DNA from 3 places in the Rhizobium cerradonense genome. Region 2 is predicted to be linked to each of the others. Evidence: predicted binding sites of a transcription regulator. Region 2 holds the regulator's gene; each other region holds the start of a gene.
The links. The regulator HrcA, encoded in region 2, represses chaperone genes, less so after heat shock. The targets are predictions, from matches to a motif close to GTTAGCACTCNCNNNNNGNGAGTGCTAAC.
Positions count from the first base shown of each region.

Region 1: the regulator HrcA is predicted to act here: its motif matches at 1,531-1,559, upstream of groES (co-chaperone GroES).
Region 3: the regulator HrcA is predicted to act here: its motif matches at 2,975-3,003, upstream of groES (co-chaperone GroES).

Region 1 is NZ_JAQJCK010000013.1:59,262-65,930, forward strand. It holds gene chrA (chromate efflux transporter) at 1-533, opposite strand, end outside; gene PH547_RS24370 (chromate resistance protein ChrB domain-containing protein) at 530-1,351, opposite strand; gene groES (co-chaperone GroES) at 1,619-1,915, shown strand; gene groL (chaperonin GroEL) at 1,991-3,631, shown strand; gene PH547_RS24385 (hypothetical protein) at 4,221-4,667, shown strand; gene PH547_RS24390 (glutathione binding-like protein) at 4,732-5,439, opposite strand; gene PH547_RS24395 (DoxX family protein) at 5,654-6,097, shown strand; gene hisG (ATP phosphoribosyltransferase) at 6,178-6,669, opposite strand, start outside.
Region 2 is NZ_JAQJCK010000007.1:243,144-249,812, forward strand. It holds gene rpoN (RNA polymerase factor sigma-54) at 1-1,519, shown strand, start outside; gene hpf (ribosome hibernation-promoting factor, HPF/YfiA family) at 1,769-2,344, shown strand; gene ptsN (PTS IIA-like nitrogen regulatory protein PtsN) at 2,433-2,897, shown strand; gene grpE (nucleotide exchange factor GrpE) at 2,983-3,624, opposite strand; gene PH547_RS17935 (GFA family protein) at 3,846-4,280, shown strand; gene hrcA (heat-inducible transcriptional repressor HrcA) at 4,328-5,416, opposite strand; gene rph (ribonuclease PH) at 5,588-6,304, shown strand; gene PH547_RS17950 (VOC family protein) at 6,324-6,669, shown strand, end outside.
Region 3 is NZ_JAQJCK010000022.1:47,303-53,971, forward strand. It holds gene PH547_RS29455 (PAS domain S-box protein) at 1-485, shown strand, start outside; gene PH547_RS29460 (hypothetical protein) at 711-860, opposite strand; gene PH547_RS29465 (DUF982 domain-containing protein) at 1,022-1,321, opposite strand; gene PH547_RS29470 (Hsp20 family protein) at 1,394-1,870, opposite strand; gene PH547_RS29475 (hypothetical protein) at 2,218-2,508, opposite strand; partial or broken gene PH547_RS29480 (usg protein) at 2,602-2,872, opposite strand; gene groES (co-chaperone GroES) at 3,152-3,466, shown strand; gene groL (chaperonin GroEL) at 3,520-5,148, shown strand; gene PH547_RS29495 (hypothetical protein) at 5,246-5,665, shown strand; gene PH547_RS29500 (glycosyltransferase family 4 protein) at 5,755-6,669, shown strand, end outside.

The sequences.
Region 1 (6,669 bases), on a different contig from region 2:
CCGGCCAAAAGCACCACCAGCGGAAATGGCAGATCGAAGACGAAAAGCAGAGTGAAGCTTGCGATCGCAACGGCAATATGAAAGCGGGTTCTCAGCGCCCGGCCGCTCAGCCGGATCAGCGCCTGCAGCACGATCGCCAGCACACCGGCCTTAATGCCAAAAAAGACGGTCGCAAGCAGGGTGGTATCGTGAAACAGGGCGTAGAAGGCCGATAGCGCCAGGATAACGGCGAAGCCCGGCACGATGAACAGAAGCCCCGCGATCAGGCCGCCACGGATGCCATGCAGCAGCCAGCCGATATAGGTGGCGAGCTGCTGCGCCTCCGGTCCCGGCAGCAGCATGCAATAGCTCAGTGCATGCAGAAAGCGCTCTTCATCGATCCAACGCTTCTCATCGACGAGGATGCGATGCATCAACGCGATTTGCCCGGCCGGGCCTCCGAAGCTTAATACGCCAACGCGCGCCCATACACGCGTGGCCTCACTGAGGGATGGGGTCGCGGCGAGATCGTCAACCAAAACGGTTTCACTCACGATTTTTTAGCTCCATGCGATACCCAGTCATGCTTTTCCTGCGTCGCGTCGCGCGCCCAGCGATAAAGCGCGTCATAACACAACATCCCTGCATCCAACTGTTCAATATCGTCAGCACACATGCGCGACAATCCGAGCGAGACGGCAAGCAAGCCGGCCGCCTGCGGTTCGAGGTCGAGCCTGTTGGTATCGGCGCCCCTGACGATGCGGGAAAGATGATGAAGCGCCGGGAGTTCGAGCCGGAATTCCTTGACCATCGTATCGAAAGTGCAATCCTCGTCGCGATGGCTCCAAAATACCCCTTCCACGTCGAAGGGCGTCGCGCCGAAACGTTGGGCGACGCCGTCGACTTCCTGAGGCGTGACAAAGAGAAACGACGCATCGGGATCGACGAAGCGGCGGATCAGCCAGGGGCAGGCGATGCGATCGATCTTCGGCCGGGCGCGGGTCACCCACACGGTCGCACCCGACGCATTGGCCCCAGGCAGAATCGAAACCGGGATCAGCGGCAATCCCGCCGCCCGCCAGGCATCGAGGCCACCATCGAGGATTTCCGCCGCAGTACCGGCCAGCCGCAGCCAGGCGGCGACACCTTCGCTGAGCTTGCCGCCATGTTGACAGAGGCAGACGACATTGCGGCCGCGAAATTCGGCGGCCCAAGCCTGAACGTTCTCATGATCCCGACGTCGCGAGGCCGGCAGCAGATAAGGATCGGCCTCAAAATCATCGGCGTCTCGAACATCGAGTATTGCGGGCGCTTTCGGCGTACCCAGCAGACGAAGAAGCTTTTCGGGAGTGATGGCGTTGAACGAAGTCATGTTACGTCCCTTCCAAAAGAGATGGACGCGAAACTCCGGCATGACGCCTCGTGGGGTATTCGCAAACCCCATATTGAAGATTTTCCGGCAAAAGCTGCGGCAAGTCAACGAAGAGCTGTCCGAAAAAATTCACGGACACATTCTTGACTCGTTTAGCGCCCAATCCTAAATCACCGTCCGTTAGCACTCGCCGAGGCAGAGTGCTAACAAAGCCCCATACGGATCCCCCGCTGATCCGTGAATGTCATTTGATCGAGGGATTAGACAATGGCAAGCACCAATTTCCGCCCCCTTCATGACCGTGTCGTCGTTCGTCGCGTCGAGTCGGAAGAAAAGACCAAGGGTGGCATCATCATTCCGGACACCGCCAAGGAAAAGCCGCAGGAAGGCGAAATCGTCGCCGTCGGTTCTGGCGCCCGTGATGAATCCGGCAAGGTCGTAGCACTCGACGTCAAGGTTGGCGATCGCGTTCTGTTCGGCAAGTGGTCCGGCACCGAAGTCAAGCTCAACGGCGAAGACCTTCTGATCATGAAGGAAGCCGACATCATGGGCATCATCGGCTAATCCAGCCGATTTCCCCTTTTCCGATAAAGCTGACGGGCCATAAACCCGGACAACGCGAATTCAGGAGTTTCAAACATGGCAGCTAAAGAAGTAAAATTCGGCCGCAGCGCCCGCGAAAAGATGCTTCGTGGCGTCGACATCCTCGCTGACGCAGTGAAGGTCACGCTCGGCCCGAAGGGTCGTAACGTCGTTATCGACAAGTCCTTCGGCGCTCCGCGCATCACCAAGGACGGCGTCACCGTCGCCAAGGAAATCGAACTCGAAGACAAGTTCGAAAACATGGGCGCACAGATGGTCCGCGAAGTTGCTTCGAAGACCAACGACATCGCCGGCGACGGCACGACGACCGCAACCGTTCTTGCCCAGGCCATCGTTCGCGAAGGCGCCAAGGCCGTTGCAGCCGGCATGAACCCGATGGACCTGAAGCGCGGCATCGACCTCGCCGTTGCCGAAGTCGTCAAGGATCTCCAGGCCAAGGCCAAGAAGATCAACACCTCGGAAGAAGTCGCACAGGTCGGCACGATCTCCGCAAACGGCGAAAAGCAGATCGGTCTCGATATTGCTGAAGCCATGCAGAAGGTCGGCAACGAAGGCGTCATCACGGTTGAAGAAGCCAAGACCGCCGAAACCGAACTCGAAGTCGTCGAAGGCATGCAGTTCGACCGCGGCTACCTCAGCCCCTACTTCGTGACCAACCCGGAAAAGATGATCGCCGACCTCGAAGACGCGTTCATCCTCCTGCACGAGAAGAAGCTCTCGAACCTGCAGGCCATGCTTCCGGTTCTCGAAGCTGTCGTGCAGACCGGCAAGCCGCTCCTCATCATCGCTGAAGACGTCGAAGGCGAAGCTCTTGCTACGCTCGTCGTCAACAAGCTGCGCGGTGGTCTGAAGATCGCTGCCGTCAAGGCTCCGGGCTTCGGCGATCGCCGCAAGGCCATGCTGGAAGACATCGCCATCCTGACGGGCGGCACTGTCATCTCCGAAGACCTCGGCATCAAGCTCGAATCTGTCACCCTCGACATGCTCGGCCGCGCCAAGAAGGTTTCGATCTCCAAGGAAAACACCACGATCGTCGACGGTTCGGGCGCTAAGTCCGACATCGAAGGCCGCGTTGCCCAGATCAAGGCCCAGATCGAAGAAACCACCTCCGACTACGACCGCGAAAAGCTGCAGGAACGTCTTGCCAAGCTCGCTGGCGGCGTTGCCGTCATCCGCGTCGGCGGCTCGACGGAAGTCGAAGTCAAGGAAAAGAAGGACCGCATCGACGACGCTCTGAACGCGACGCGCGCTGCTGTTCAGGAAGGCATCGTACCGGGCGGCGGCACGGCTCTGCTGCGCTCCTCCGTCAAGATCACCGCAAAGGGTGAAAACGACGACCAGGAAGCCGGCATCAACATCATCCGCCGTGCTCTGCAGGCTCCTTGCCGCCAGATCGCTGAAAACGCTGGTGATGAAGCCTCCATCGTTGTCGGCAAGATCCTCGACAAGAACGAAGACAACTGGGGCTACAACGCTCAGACGGGCGTCTATGGCGACATGATCTCCATGGGCATCGTCGACCCGGTCAAGGTCGTTCGCACGGCTCTGCAGGACGCAGCTTCGGTTGCTTCGCTGCTGATCACCACCGAAGCCATGATCGCCGAGCTGCCGAAGAAGGACGCTCCGGCTGGCATGCCAGGCGGCATGGGCGGCATGGGCGGCATGGACATGATGTGATAGGGCGTCAGCCCGATCACAGGAATGTCCATAAAGCTTCGCCCATGCATCTTTGATGCTTCAGGCCGCCAAGCGGCCTGAAGTGGCGGCATGGACATGATGTGATAGGGCGTCAGCCTTATTGCGACTGTTCGTTCCGGCATCCGGAATTGACGAAGGGCGGCCCTCGGGTCGCCCTTTTCATTTATGATGAACCTGCCGCCGCGCAAGGTTCGACAGATTTTGTAACTGCGCAAATTTACGCAAATTGCCCCATTGCCGTTTTTATAAAAGCTCCTATAAATCGCAGCGCAATGACGTTCGGGGGGACTGTTGCAGAGCACACAAATTTTACTTGATTTCGGCCCACCTTATCCGCGGGCAAGCACCGTCATAACCTTTTGGATAGATAGTTCAGGTAGAATCATTACTTGAAGTGACTTGAAGCATTCAATTGACGATCCGGAAGCACGCCCGGGGGGATGGGTTCAGCGAGGATGCCTTCGCGATCCATAGCTGTGCAATATACGGAGCCACGCTCTGATCAATAAGGCATGGAATTCGATTGAAGCGCGCGCAGGGGAACCCGCGCCTCAAGCTGGGGAATATCTTGTTCAAGATCGCCAAAGCCAATCTTGCTGCACCTTTCGCTCCGGGGTCATTGGAGTTCAGTGGACATGACCCTGATCTTCTGGCGCAGTTCTGTGTCTCCGAGGGATGGACCGGTGATTTATCGAGCGGCATCATCAAGCTCGGTCAATGGGGCACGATGCTGCACGGGTTGACTTCGTCCGAATGCGGCCTGTTGAGCCTGATGCATTGCTACGACGCCCATGACCGTGCCCGCATCCTCGACCTGTTCGAGCAGGCAGCAACCGCCTCGTCCAGCTTCTGCTACTCCACCACCGCACTCGGCGTCGGGGGCCACCGCCAACCGATCTTCTGCGTCGGCGAATCCATCGGCACGGAAGGAAAACACGCCGGCAGCATGGTGGGCGTCTTCCTGTTTCCGCGTTTCAAGCTCGAGCCGGGCAGCCAGTTGGCGAGCCGGCAGTAGATCCTAAACGCAAAAGGCCGATCCTTTCGGACCGGCCTTGCATCTTGCGCGGAAATACTCGCGATCAATCCCGTTTCGGGATGTTCAGCCCGCGTTGGCTCGCCGGGCGAGCGATAGCGCGTTCAAGCCAATCCGTGACCGCCGGGAAACTTGCGAAATCGAGAACTTCCCGGCCGCCGTAAAAGACATCGACGCCCCGGACCCACGGAAAAGTGGCAATGTCGGCGATGGTATATTCGTCGCCCATGATCCACTGGCGGCCCTGCAGGCGGCTTTCCAAGACGCTCAACAGGCGCTTGCTTTCATCACGATATCGCTCGACCGGATAGGCGTTGTTGGCGACCTTGTCGGCGGCGAATTTGAAGAAGTGGCCGAACTGTCCGAACATCGGGCCAATGCCGGCCATCTGGAAGAACACCCATTGCAATGTTTCATAGCGCCCGGCCGCATCCCGGGGCATCAGCTTACCTGTCTTTTCGGCGAGATAGACGAGGATGGCACCCGATTCGAACAGGCCGATCGGCTTACCGTCAGGGCCGTTGGGATCGATGATCGCGGGAATGCGGCCGTTGGGATTGAGCGAGACGAATTCCGGCGACTTCTGGTCGTTGGTGCTAAAGGAAATCAGATGTGGCTCATAGGGAAGGCCAAGTTCTTCGAGCGCAATCGATACCTTGACGCCGTTCGGCGTCGGCAGTGAGTAGAGCTGGATAATATCCGAATTGCTGGCAGGCCAGCGCTTGGTAATTGGAAATGAAGACAGATCGGCCATGGGGCTTCCTTCTGAAAATCATGATTTGGCGAATGAATTCGCGCCAACATAATCGATATGGAGCATATGGGAAGATGTCGACCGCAGGGAGATTGTTCAACAATTGTGAACTAATCGTGCGCACTTGTTTATCTTTCCAATCGCACTAAAATCGCGAATAACGGGTCTCAGAAATTGTCGCTCGCGGCACTCACCACCTTTACAGGAGACCGTCATGTCCAACACCAATAACATCATCATCCTTGTGGCGCGCATCCTGCTCGCCTTCATGTTTATCTTCGCCGGCTTCGGCAAGCTTGCCGATCCGTCAAGCACCGCAGGCATGATTGCCGGCGCCGGCATGCCTGCCGCCACGCTTCTCACCTATCTCGCTGGTGCCTTCGAATTCGTGACCGGCGTCTGCGTTCTCGTCGGCTTCCAGATCCGCATCGTCGGCTGGCTGCTCGCCCTGTTCTGCGTCTTCACCGGCATTGTCTTCCACCTGCCGACCGTCAACGTTCCTGACTTTCCGGCTGCCGCCAATGGCTGGATCAACGGCCTGAACTTCGTCAACTTCCTGAAGAACGTCACGCTCGCTGGCGCCTACATCATGCTCGCCACCAATGGCCCGGGCGCCTATTCGCTCGACGCACGCCGCGGCGCCTACGCAGCCGCCTGATCGCTCAAGGCCTCCCAAGCATCAAAAACCCGCCGGAATTTCCGGCGGGTTTTTTGTATCGTCAAACAGATCGGCAAATATCAAAGCGCGCCGCGTACGGCGACGATGATGCGCTGAACCAAGGGATCGCTCTCATGGCTTTCCTTGCGCGCCCGGACGAGGCAGGCCTCGGAGCGCAAGATGATCCCATCAGACAGAACCTTCAGATGGTTCGCCCGCAAGGTCGAGCCGGTGGAGGTGATGTCGACGATGATGTCGGCCGAGCCGGAAGCGGGTGCTCCTTCGGTGGCGCCGAGGCTTTCGACGATGCGATAGAGCTGGATGCCGTGCTGGCTGGAGAAGAACTGCTGCGTCAGCCGCCAATATTTCGTCGCGACCGTCAGCCTGCGACCATGACGGGCGCGGAAATCGGCGGCGACGTCGCCGAGATCAGCCATGGTATCGACATCGAGCCAGATATCCGGCACCGCGACGACGACATCGGCATGACCAAAACCAAGCCTTGCGCAGAATTCGACACGGCGATCGGCCTCCGCCATGCCTTCGCGCACGAGATCTTCGCCGGTAATGCC
Region 2 (6,669 bases):
CCTGGTGATGACACCGCAACTGATGCAATCCATCCAGTTGCTGCAGATGACGCATTTTGAACTCACCCAATTCATCGCCCAGGAAGTCGAGAAGAATCCGCTGCTCGAATTTACGTCAAATGACGAGGATATAGGCAGCAGCGGTGATCGCGAGGCGAAGGACGACAGGTTCGACGCGGCGGAGGAAAGCCAGGGCGATGACGGTTTCGAGCGCAACAGCGGCGATCTCGCCAGCGACTGGTACGAGAGCGAAAATACCGGCCATGCCGACCGGCTGAGCGACGAGCTCGATACCAATTTCAGCAATGTCTTTCCCGACGACGGCAGCCCGCAGCGTGCGGATGCGCCGGAACTGCTCAGCCAGTGGAAGTCGATGCCCGGCGGCGAAGCCGGTGAAAGCTACGATCTCGACGATTTCGTCGCCGGCCAAGTTTCCCTGCGCGACCACCTGAACGAACAGATCCCCTTTTCCCTGCCCAGCATGGCCGACCGGCTGATCGCGCAGTACCTCGTCGATCAGCTCGACGATGCCGGCTATCTGCAGGCCGATTTGAGCGAAGCAGCGGAGCGCCTCGGCGCCACCGTTGCGGACGTCGAGCGCGTGCTCGGCACATTGCAGTTGCTCGACCCTCCCGGCGTCTTTGCCCGTTCTCTCAGCGAATGCCTGGCGATCCAGCTTCGCCAGAAGGATCGTTTCGATCCGGCCATGGAACGGCTGATCCAGAACCTCGAGCTTCTCGCCCGGCGCGATTTCGCGACGTTGAAACGGCTCTGCGGCGTCGATGAGGAAGATCTGCTCGACATGATGGCAGAGATCCGCCAGTTGAACCCGAAACCTGGCAGCGGCTTCGAGACCGGCATATCCGAGGCCATCATGCCCGATATCGTGGTGCGCCCGGCCTCCGACGGAAGCTGGCTGGTGGAGCTCAATCCCGATACGCTGCCGCGCGTCCTGGTCAGCCAGTCCTATTTCGCCTCCGTCTCCAAGACGAGCCAGGATCACGCCTTCCTTTCGGAATGCCTGCAGAATGCCAATTGGCTGACGCGCAGCCTCGATCAGCGTGCCAAGACGATCATGAAGGTCGCGAGCGAGATCGTCCGGCAGCAGGATGCTTTCCTCGTGCACGGCGTCGACCATTTGCGGCCGCTCAATCTGAAGACCGTGGCGGATGCCATCAAGATGCATGAGTCGACCGTCAGCCGCGTGACCTCGAACAAATACATGCTGACGCCGCGCGGCCTGTTCGAGCTAAAATATTTCTTCACCGTCTCGATCAGTGCCGTCGAGGGCGGCGACAGCCATTCGGCCGAAGCCGTGCGTCACAAGATCCGTCTGCTGATCTCGCATGAGAGCCCGGACGCGGTGCTCTCCGATGACGATATCGTCGATACGCTAAAGAAGGGCGGCATCGAGCTTGCTCGCCGTACGGTTGCAAAATACCGCGAGGCGATGAACATCCCCTCCTCGGTACAGCGCCGCCGGGAGAAGCGTGCACTGGCAAAAGTCGCCAGCTTCTAGCAATTGCCCAGGTTCAACCGCAGACTGCGAATCCGCTAACGGATCCTTAAGATTCAGTTGACTTTCCGATGTGGCGGAGCTAGAAGCCCGCCGCAATCGTTGCAGGACATCACTGCCATGAACTTATCCCCACCATCCCCAGGGCGCCTGACAAACGCAATTTGTCTTTGACTGCGTGAAGTGCTTGGATGAGCTTGAGGCTTGGCGTAAACTGGCGCGCCCAATAACCGCTACAAGAAGGGAAACTCCATGAGTGTGCGTGTCTCCGGGAAACATATGGAAATTGGTGACTCCTTCCGCCAACGGATTGAAGACCAGATCGGTATGGCCGTTACGAAATACTTCGACGGGGGGTATTCGGGCCAAGTGACGGTACAGAAATCCAGTTCCCGCTTCGCAGCCGATTGCAAGCTTCATCTCGACAGTGGCGTCGTCCTGCACGCCGCCGGAGAGGCGATGGACCCGCAATTGGCCTTCGACGCGGCATCCGAGCGCATCGAAAAGCGCCTGCGCCGCTACAAACGCAAGCTCAAGGATCACCAGGCCGGCAACCACACGAATGGCCTCGCCGAAGTCGCCTATACCGTCATGGACGGTGTTCCGGACGACGAGGATGAAATCCCTGCAGATTTCGCGCCGGCGATCGTCGCCGAAAGCACGAAACAACTGAAGACCATGTCCGTCGCGACCGCCGTGATGGCGCTCGACATGACCGACGAGCCGTTGCTGCTTTTCCGCAGCCCCGGCAAGGAACATCTGAATATCGTTTACCGTCGTCAGGACGGCAACATTGGCTGGATCGACGCAGCCAATATCAAGGGCTGAGAAAAGAAGATGAGCGACGGCCCCGCGCAGTGTCTGCCGGCCGCCGCTCCTCCGTCATCGGATCTCTGCCACACGAAGGATAAAGAGAATGGCATTGGCAGATTTGCTGCACCAAGATGCGATCATCCCCGCCTTGAGGGCAAATTCCAAAAAACAACTGCTTCAGGAGCTGGCAGCCAAAGCCTCCAAAATAACCGGACTGCCCGAGCGCGAGATTTTCGACGTCGTGCTGCAGCGGGAGCGTCTGGGCTCCACCGGCGTCGGCAACGGCATCGCCATTCCGCACGGCAAGCTCATCAGCATCAAATCCATCATCGGTATTTTTGCGCGCCTGGAAGCGCCCGTCGATTTTGAGGCGCTGGACGACCAGCCCGTCGACCTCGTCTTCCTACTGCTTGCCCCCGAGGGTGCCGGCGCCGACCATCTGAAAGCGCTGTCGCGCATTGCCCGCGTGCTGCGCGACCAGGATCTCGTCGCCAAGCTGCGCGCCACCGAATCCGCCTCGGCGATCTACGCCTTCCTCAACGAGGAGCAGGCGTCCAACGCTGCCTGAGGAGCGACTCGAATTTTAACGCGGAAAAAAGAAGAGCCGGATGACCTCGTCATCCGGCTCTTCTTCTTTACAGACGACTTAAAGATCAAGCGTCTTTTTCATCGAACGGGCTGTTGGCGCCCGGCTCGGAAATCTCGGCAACCTTCGGGCCGCCCTTGGCGACGCCGACCATAGCTGGGCGCAGAACGCGCTCGCCGATGACGAAGCCGGCCTGCACCACCTGAACGACCGTATTGTTCGGCACTTCGGTGTTCGGCACCTCGAACATCGCCTGATGGAAGTTGGGATCGAACTTCTGGCCGACCGGCTCGATCTGGCGGACACCGTGGCGCTCCAAGGCCGACAGCATAGAGCGCTCGGTCATCTCCACGCCTTCGATCAGCGTCTTCAGGCCAGCATCGGCTTCGGCGAGGGCTTCCGCCGGAATGGCTTCCAGCGTGCGGCGCAGATTATCCGACACGGCAAGCATGTCGCGGGCGAAGCTGGCGACGGAATAGGACTTGGCGTCCTTGACGTCACGCTCGGTGCGACGGCGCAAATTGTCCATCTCGGCGGCAAGGCGCAGATAGCGGTCGCGCAGATCGCTATTTTCGGCCCTAAGCAGCTCGACCGGATCCGGCTGCGAAGGCTGGGCCGCATCCGCGGCTTCCGCAGCCTCCTGCGCAAAGCCCGCGGGATTATCAGTCGCCGTGGCGTCAGGTCCGGTTTTCGTTGTTTCGTCGGTCATGACGGTCTCCGAATTGCTTTGTCTTTTTGATGTGCCCGATATCGAGGTTTGGCCGGAAAAAATCAAGGCTTTGTCGTGAAGAACAGGCATTTCCCGGCAATCCGGTCATATTTGCCCGGATACCAATCGGGTGAGAGAGCCTCCCCCGTTGGGGCTTCTACTATCGAAGACCCTTTCCCGGTATAGTCTGGGCCGTTTCAACACGACATGAGGTATCGTCCATGTCCAGCAGCAAGTCCCATTCGGGTAAATGTTTCTGCGGCGCAGTGGAAATCACGGTCAGTGGTGAGCCGGCGGCAATGGGTTATTGCCATTGCGACTCCTGCCGGGAGTGGTCGGCGGGGCCGGTCAACGCCTTTTCGCTCTGGCCGCCGGAAGCCGTGCATGTCACCAAGGGCGCCGACCACATCGGCAGCTACCAGCGAAGCGAAAAGAGCGTGCGCAAATGGTGCAAGATTTGCGGCGGGCATCTGTTGACCGAACATCCTTTATGGGGCGTGACCGATGTCTACGCCGCCATCATTCCAACCCTCGATTTTCAGCCGATGCTTCATGTCAATTATGAAAACACCGTGCTGCACCTGAGGGACGGCCTGCCGAAGCAGAAGGACATGCCGGCGGAGATGGGCGGATCGGGAACCCTGCTACCCGATTAAACGCTCTTTGCGCGTTCGAATGGGCGCCCGCTCTCCAGAGGCTTTCGTCAAATTCCTGGCCGCGACAGCCTGGAAATCAATTGGGCGGTATAGTCCACCATCGGCACGATGCGGGCATAGTTCAGCCGTGTCGGGCCGATGACGCCGACGGCGCCGACGATGCGGTCGTCGTCATCGCGATAGGGCGCGACGATCAGCGAGGAGCCGGAGAGCGAGAAGAGCTTGTTTTCCGAGCCGATGAAGATGCGCACGCCCGGCCCGCTTTCGGCAAGATTCAGAATCTCGATCAGGCTGTCCTTCTTTTCGAGATCGTCGAACAGCAGGCGTAGCCGGTCCAGATCTTCAGCCCCGCCCACTTCGGCCAAGAGATTGGCGCGGCCGCGCACGATGAGCTGCGTCGGCTTGCCGTCATCCCCGTCGCCGGACCAGACGGCGATCCCGCGTTCGACGAGCTCGTGCGACAGAATATCGAGTTCCTGGCGCACACTCTCCTTCAACGTCTGCAATTGACGGCGCAGCTCCGGCAAAGTCTGGCCGGTCATGTGGGCGTTGAGGAAATTCGCCGCTTCCGTGAGCTGCGAGGACGTAACGCCGGCCGGCAATTCGATGATGCGGTTCTCCACCTGATCGTGGTCGCCGACGAGCACGGCGAGCGCCTTGGTCGGCTCCAGGCGGATGAATTCGACATGCTTCAGCACCGGATCGCTCTTCGAGGTGATCACCAGTCCGGCGCCGCGCGAAATACCAGAAAGCATGCGGCTCGCCTCGGTCATGACCGATTCCATCGGCTGATCGCGATTGCTGCCGCGCACTTGGCGTTCGATGGTAGCGCGGTCTTCCGCGGAGAGATCGCCGACCTGCATGAAGGCATCGACGAAGAAGCGCAGGCCGAGCTGCGTCGGCAGGCGACCGGCGCTGATATGCGGCGAATAGATCAGCCCCAGCTCTTCCAGATCGCTCATGACATTGCGCACGGAGGCCGGCGACAGGGACATGGGCAGCAAGCGCGAAAGATTGCGCGAGCCGAGCGGTTCGCCATTCTCAAGATAACCTTCGACGATACGGCGGAAGATTTCCTTCGAGCGTTCGTCCAGCGCTGCAATGGCATCCGAAACCGACGATGTCGTGAACCCCATTTCGCTGTCAAACCCGTTCTGTTGAGCCTTAGTCAAAATATAATCATTCAGTTAGCAATGGCAAAAGGGAAAAATGTCAAGGCCATCACAACAAGGCCCTTGCGCCTGCTTTTCCTTTGCAAAAGCCGCCTGTGGATCGTAGAAGCGGTCAATAACGTTCAGGAGAGTAGAATGCGGCCTTCAGGCAGAAAAACCGACCAGATGCGCAAGGTGTCGTTCGAGCGCAATTTTTCCAAGCATGCGGAAGGCTCGTGCCTGGTCAAATTCGGCGACACGCATGTGCTCTGCACGGCGAGCCTGGAAGAAAAGACGCCGCCATGGCTGCGCAACAGCGGCAAGGGCTGGATCACGGCCGAATACGGCATGCTGCCGCGCGCCACGGGCGAACGCATGAAGCGCGAAGCCGCTGCCGGCAAGCAGGGCGGCCGCACGCAGGAGATCCAGCGTCTGATCGGCCGGTCGCTGCGCGCCATCGTCGACCTGCAGGCGCTTGGCGAGCGCCAGATCACGATCGACTGCGACGTCATCCAGGCCGATGGCGGCACCCGCACGGCCTCGATCACCGGTGCCTGGATCGCGCTCTACGATTGCCTGAAGTGGATGGAAAGCCGCAATATGATCAAGACCGACCGTGTCCTGAAGGATCATATCGCTGCGGTTTCCTGCGGCATCTTTGCCGGCCAGCCGGTGATCGACCTCGACTACCTCGAGGATTCATCCGCCGAGACCGATGCCAATTTCGTCATGACTGGCGCCGGCGGCATCGTCGAGATCCAGGGTACGGCCGAAGGCACGCCCTTCAGCGAAGAAGAATTCACATCCCTGATGCATCTCGCCAAGAACGGCATCGCCGAACTGGTGGAGCTGCAGAAGCAGGCGATAGCCTGACCGAAGAGGCGGTCAACCGATGAACCCGTTGATGGAAGGCGTTCTGGAAACCGCTCTTTATGCGGACGATCTCGATGCAGCCGAGGCCTTCTATGGCGGCGTTCTCGGACTGCAGAAGATTTCGCGCGGCGGCAACCGTCATGTCTTTTATCGCTGCGGGCCGGGCGTGCTGCTCATCTTCAACAGTCATGAGACAGTGAAGCCGCCGGAATCGAGTTCCTTGCCGGTGCCGCCGCATGGCACGAAGGGCCACGGCCACGCCTGCTTCCGGGTCAGCGGCAACGATATCGAAGCGATGGCGCAGAAACTGAAGGCTGCCGGCGTCGCCATCGAAGCCGATTTTAACTGGCCGAATGGCGGCCGCT
Region 3 (6,669 bases), on a different contig from region 2:
CCTTGGCCAAGGCCTACGATCTCCTGACGATTTCCAACTGGGAGAGCGCGAGCTTGCACGACATCGTCCGCAAAGCAATGTCGCCCTATCCCGAGGACAGCATCCAGGTTGAAGGTGACGAGGTCTTCGTCAATGCTCGCGCAGTTCTTCCGCTTAGCCTGGTGCTTCATGAGCTTGGAACCAACGCGGCCAAGTACGGAGCCCTATCTGTCGATGGCGGCCAGGTACTCCTTCGATGGTCCGTTGCCAACAGCAGCGACCCGGACGGGCCAGTGCTAAACCTGCGATGGGAGGAGCGCGGCGGCCCTTCGGTTACTGTTCCGTCGCGTCAGGGCTTTGGGTCTCGCCTTATAAAGGCGGTGACGACGTCAGAACTCGGAGGACATGTTGTGGCGGACTACGCCCATACCGGGCTTGTCTGTGATTTCGAGATGGCTTTGTCCTCCCTCATCGATCGATTGCCAGGACCGGATCATCGTAGCTGACGTTCGATGAGCCCGGTCGCTCCGATCGCAGCCGACAAGAACCTCCTTCTCTATCCCAACTCATCTCCGCGACGTGACTTTGAACAACGTAAATGAATCATCCCTCCATCCCTGATGAAACCAGGGCGAATCCTGGATGTGCGATGCGGTGATGTACATTGTGCCATCCGGTCCCTGCGAGAAGGTATCGGGCCAGCGGAGCCGGACTATCTTGGAGGACTGGCGTTACCTTCCCGTCCGGCCCAGGATTTTGACGCCGTCGTTTTGCATGGTGCTGAGATAGATGCGGTTCTGGTCGTCGATCCACAACCCGTCGGTCGGCTCCGTTTCTGCGAACTTCTCCGGTTTCGCCGCGGACGGATCCTGGCCTGCCACGCGTACCTCCTGCACTACAATTGCAGCAGGTCATCCGCGCTGCTACCGGCCGCCAAATGCGCCGTAGTCATAGCCGAGGCATTACCATCTAATCCGCCGTGGCTGTCTTTGGTTGATGAAGGCCGCGTACGATTTCGCACCGCTCTTGTTCCGACCCCTCCTTAGCGCAGGTGCGGATCTCTGTCTCGCCGAAGGTGAGACGCGGCGATGGCATCGATCTCCGGCGCCAGTAGATCGTGTTTCTCAGCAAATGCGGCGAACAGACCGCGCGCGGTCTCCGCTTCGATCTCGCCGAGCAGCGCAGCACCGCACGCCTTCAGTGCCACGGAGTGGGCGGTATCCCTCAGCGATTCAGGCCATTCGCAAAGGCGCTTGTACGCATCCATGACGCCGCGGACCTTGGCCGGAAAGCCAAGGCCGACGAGGATGGACACTGGTTGCTTGAACATGTCGGGTTTCATGACGCTCTCCTTCCCAACCCGGAATGTCGACGCGGTGCCGTCACGACGGCACCCTTTACTCCTCAGTTCTGATTAAGCAGCCTTCTGCGCTTCGATCTGCGCCGGGGAAGCCGGTTGGGTCCGAGCCGGGTTGGTCTGGATGTCTATCTTCCGCGGCTTCAGCGCTTCGGGGACCTCCCGAACCAGATCGATCGATAGAAGACCGTTCTTCAGATTGGCGCCGTTCACCCTGACATGGTCGGCGAGCTCGAACCGGTGCTCGAACGGCCGGCCGGCGATGCCCCGATGAAGGTAGCCTTCGGCCGCCATCTCCTGCTTCTTGCCGGTGACGGTGAGAAGATTGGACTGGAAGGTGATGTCGAGATCGTTCTGTTCGAAACCGGCCACAGCGATCGAAATCCGATAGCTGTCATCGTCGGTCTTGACGATGTCGTAGGGCGGCCAGTCGCTGACTGAACGGGCGCGCTGGGCGTTTTCCAAAACATTAAAAACCCGGTCGAAGCCGACGCTCGAACGATAGAGGGGTGCATAATCGTAAGATGTTGCCATAGCCATATCCTCCTTGAAGCAACATGGGTATGGGAGCGCCGAAAGCGCCGCTCCCAGCACGGCCAGCCCTGTCTCAGCGGCTGGCAGCAATCGATTTGGTTTTTGCGATTTTCGGATTCAAGAGCGCCAGCAGAAAAAACTTCGACTGTCATGTGCGGTCATTCCCGGAAGGAGATTATCGCTCACGTCGTCAATCGCCTGGTCATCCCCCGATCACCGGATCTGGTCCTCGCTGTCATTAGGGATACAGCGGCGAAGCGAGGCCTGCATGCCACGCTGGTCGGGCTTTCCAAAGCGCAATCGTCATAGTGCGACGATCACGCGAGGAAGGGAAGGCACCGTGATCGTCAGTGCACGGCCTTACTGACCATCCGGTAGGGATGAACGGCATTGAACTGCGAGATCATGGACGTGGCCTGTAGCAACACCCGCTCGGCGTTTTCAACATCGTCGCGCGCCAGTTCATCGGCATTGATGCGGATTGCCTGAGCCATGTTCGCCGACAGCGCGGCAAAGTGCCGGTTGCCTTCGACATAGGCCTCGTGTGCGGTCCCCTCCAGGACGCGCGCGATGTCGACAAAGACCTCTTCGCGTTCCTCGATGCTCAAGTTCTTGATGATTTTGATCTTCTCTTCCATTTTGGTCTCACTCTGAACAGACGTGCGATACTGACCGAGCTCATCGAGCCTCAGCTGCGAAACAGCTAGGAAGGGAAAATTTCGGTTTCAAGATCAGTGAAGCTTGAACTCGCCTTCGACACGGCGCCATTCATTGGGTCCGATCAGGCGCTGATGGGTATAGCGGACGCAATGCAGCGGGCCATCCAGGCTCGCCTGCCAGAACTCCAGGAACTTGTGCATCTCAGGAAAATCGGGAGCCAGACAGTAGTCCTGCCAGAGTAGGTCTGGAGCCGGATTCGAAATCGGGAATTCGGTAGAGAATGTGCGCGGTTGTCAGCCCATAGCCATTGAGCTGACGTTCCAGATCCGATGAGAATTGCATACTTCATCTCTGTTTCATGACACTGCGAAGGTGGCGCAAAATTTTGTGGCCATCAACGGAATTTTTAACGCCGCCCCTCAGTTTGTTGTTCCTTTCCAGTGCGTTAGCAGCGCACGAACATGAGTGCTAATTTTTTCGCTTCGCCTCTTGAATTCGAAAAATCGCAAAACCAGATCATTTTGCGCAAACGCTCGACAAGAGGTTTTGCACCCGCCCGGACTGGTCATCCGGTCCGGCCAGGGGAACAACGTCACTATTGTTTGTCCATCGGAGGAAAACATGTCGTTCCGACCACTTCACGATCGCATTCTCGTCCGCCGGGTCGAATCGGAAGAAAAGACCAAGGGCGGTATCATCATTCCGGACACCGCCAAGGAAAAGCCGCAGGAGGGCGAGGTTATCGCAGTTGGTCCCGGCGCGCGCAATGATGCCGGCCAGATCCAGGCGCTCGATGTCAAGGCCGGCGACCGTATCCTGTTTGGAAAATGGTCCGGCACCGAGATCAAGATCAATGGCGAAGATCTGCTGATCATGAAGGAAAGCGATGTCATGGGCATCATCGAAACCCAGGCCGAGCAGAAGACTGCCGCTTGAGCCATCTACCCGAAATCACCAGTCAGATAGCTGCCTATTGAGGAGTTGAAGAAATGGCTGCGAAAGAAGTCAAGTTCCACACCGATGCACGTGAACGCATGCTGCGTGGGGTCGACGTGCTCGCTAATGCCGTGAAGGTTACGCTCGGCCCGAAGGGTCGTAACGTCGTGATTGACAAGTCCTTCGGCGCACCGCGCATCACCAAGGACGGCGTCACCGTCGCCAAGGAAATCGAGCTCGAAGACAAGTTCGAAAACATGGGCGCACAGATGCTGCGCGAAGTTGCTTCGAAGACCAACGACATCGCTGGCGACGGCACCACGACAGCAACCGTGCTCGCCCAGGCGATCGTCAAGGAAGGCGCCAAGGCTGTCGCGTCTGGCATGAACCCGATGGATCTGAAGCGCGGCATCGATGTCGCGGTCGAAGCCGTCGTCAAGGAGCTGAAGACCAATGCCCGCAAGATTTCCAATAATTCCGAGATTGCCCAGGTTGGTACGATTTCCGCCAATGGCGATGCCGAAGTCGGCCGATATCTGGCCGAGGCGATGGAGAAAGTCGGAAACGACGGCGTGATCACGGTCGAGGAAGCCAAAACCGCCGAAACCGAACTCGAAGTCGTCGAAGGCATGCAGTTCGACCGCGGCTATCTCAGCCCCTATTTTGTCACCAATGCCGAAAAGATGCGGGTCGAGTTCGAGGATCCCTATATCCTCATACATGAAAAGAAGCTGTCGAATCTGCAGGCCATGCTGCCCATCCTTGAAGCCGTAGTACAGTCGGGGAAGCCGCTCCTTATCATCGCTGAAGACGTCGAAGGTGAAGCCCTTGCTACGCTCGTCGTCAACAAGCTGCGCGGTGGCCTGAAGATCGCTGCCGTCAAGGCTCCGGGCTTCGGCGATCGCCGCAAGGCGATGCTCGAAGATATAGCCATCCTGGCGGGCGGCACTGTCATCTCCGAAGACCTCGGCATCAAGCTCGAGAATGTGACGTTGAACATGCTCGGCCGGGCCAAGAGGGTTACCATCGAGAAGGAAAACACGACGATTATCGACGGCGTCGGCTCGAAATCTGAGATCGACGCGCGTGTTGCCCAGATCCGCGCCCAGATCGAAGAAACCACCTCCGATTACGACCGCGAAAAACTGCAGGAACGCCTTGCCAAGCTCGCTGGCGGCGTTGCCGTCATCCGCGTCGGTGGCTCGACAGAAGTCGAAGTCAAGGAAAAGAAGGATCGCGTCGACGATGCACTGCATGCGACGCGGGCCGCGGTCGAGGAAGGTATCCTGCCGGGTGGTGGCGTGGCGCTGCTGCGCGCCGTCAACGCGCTCGGCGGGCTGAAGACCGAAAACGACGACCAGCGCGTCGGCGTCGACATCGTTCGCCGGGCGATCGAAGCACCGGTTCGTCAGATCGCCGAGAATTCGGGCGCCGAGGGGTCGGTCGTCGTCGGTAAGTTGCGGGAAAAGGCCGATTTCTCCTATGGCTGGAACGCGCAGACCGGCGAATATGGTGATCTCTATGCCCAGGGCGTCATCGACCCGGCCAAGGTGGTGCGCACGGCGCTTCAGGATGCCGCGTCTGTTGCGGGCCTGCTGGTGACGACTGAAGCGATGATTGCCGAAAAGCCGAAGAAGGACGCGGCACCGGCACTGCCGGCTGGCGCTGGCATGGACTTCTAGAGCGGTCGGGAAGGCCCGCGCCCTCTGCCGGCGGGGCCTTCTCTTCGCGCCGTCCAACCATTCGGGTTCCATCGGTCAAGATCAATGGAGCAAAGCTATGAGAAAGGAAAACATCAATTCGATACCGGAGGAAGCCACCGCCACGATCAGCGCCGGGCATCTGCTTCATCCGGCTAAACATTTCGATCACCCGCGTGACGTGCTTGCCGCCGACGGCATCGGCAAGGAAGAGAAACGAGCTATTCTCGCCTCGTGGGCTTCCGACATCTTCGCCATCGAGTCCGTTCCAGCCCTTAGGCTGTATCCGGGTACCGATGAGGCCGTCTCCTATGACGAAATCATCAAAGCGCTGAAGACCTTGGATAAAGACGATCAACAATCCGGAGAGCAAGGCTCGCCCAGCTCCTTCAATGTCCACGGGACCCGCAGACGGCGACCGCAAGTGCGCCGGTTTGGCGGTCTCGGTTTGTGCAGCTACCGGAAAGGAGAACGTCGCAGACAGCCATTCGAGATCTAGACATTCCATCTGACTTGACGCGCGTCTCTTCGAGGACGCGACCCTGATTTTTGCCGACGACTCTTTGCTCATTTGAGGAGGTTTTGCCGATGAAGATCGCTCAGATCGCACCGCTCGCCGAAAGCGTTCCGCCCAAGCTGTATGGAGGAACCGAGCGCATTGTTTCCTATCTCACTGAAGAACTTGTCCGCCAGGGACACGACGTCACGCTTTTCGCTAGCGGTGACTCCACTACCGAGGCCACCCTGGTAGCATGCTCGGATGTCGCACTCAGGCTCAACCCGGCTGTCAGGGATCACCTGCCGCATCAGGTCGTGATGCTGGAGGAGATCCGCCGGCGGGCGCACAAATTCGACGTGCTGCATTTCCATATTGATCTCCTGCATTTTCCGCTGATTCGGGATTTCGCAGACCGCACGGTCACGACGTTGCATGGGCGCCTCGACCTGCCGGACCTCAAGCCCTTCTACAAGGCTTTTCCCGATATTCCGCTGGTTTCGATCTCCAACGATCAGCGCCGCCCGATGCCGCCGGTCAACTGGGCCGGAACGGTTTACCATGGCCTGCCGGTCGACCTGTTGCCTTTCATCGAAAAACCCAAAGGCGATTATCTTGCCTTCCTCGGACGGATATCGCCGGAGAAGCGGCCGGACCGGGCCATCCAGATCGCCGCAAAGGTCGGCATGCCCCTGAAGATCGCAGCCAAAATCGATGATGCCGACAAGGCCTATTGGGAAACAGTGATCGAACCGATGGTCAGGAGCCATCCGAATGTCGAATTCATCGGCGAGATCAACGAGCACCAGAAAGCCGACTTCCTCGGCAACGCCCGCGCGCTGCTGTTCCCGATCGACTGGCCTGAGCCCTTCGGGCTGGTCATGATCGAAGCGATGGCGTGTGGTACACCGGTGATCGCGTTCGGATGCGGCTCCGTGCCGGAGGTCATCGACAATGGTGCCTCGGGCATTCTCGTCGACAGCGTGACGGAAGCGGTCGAGAACGTC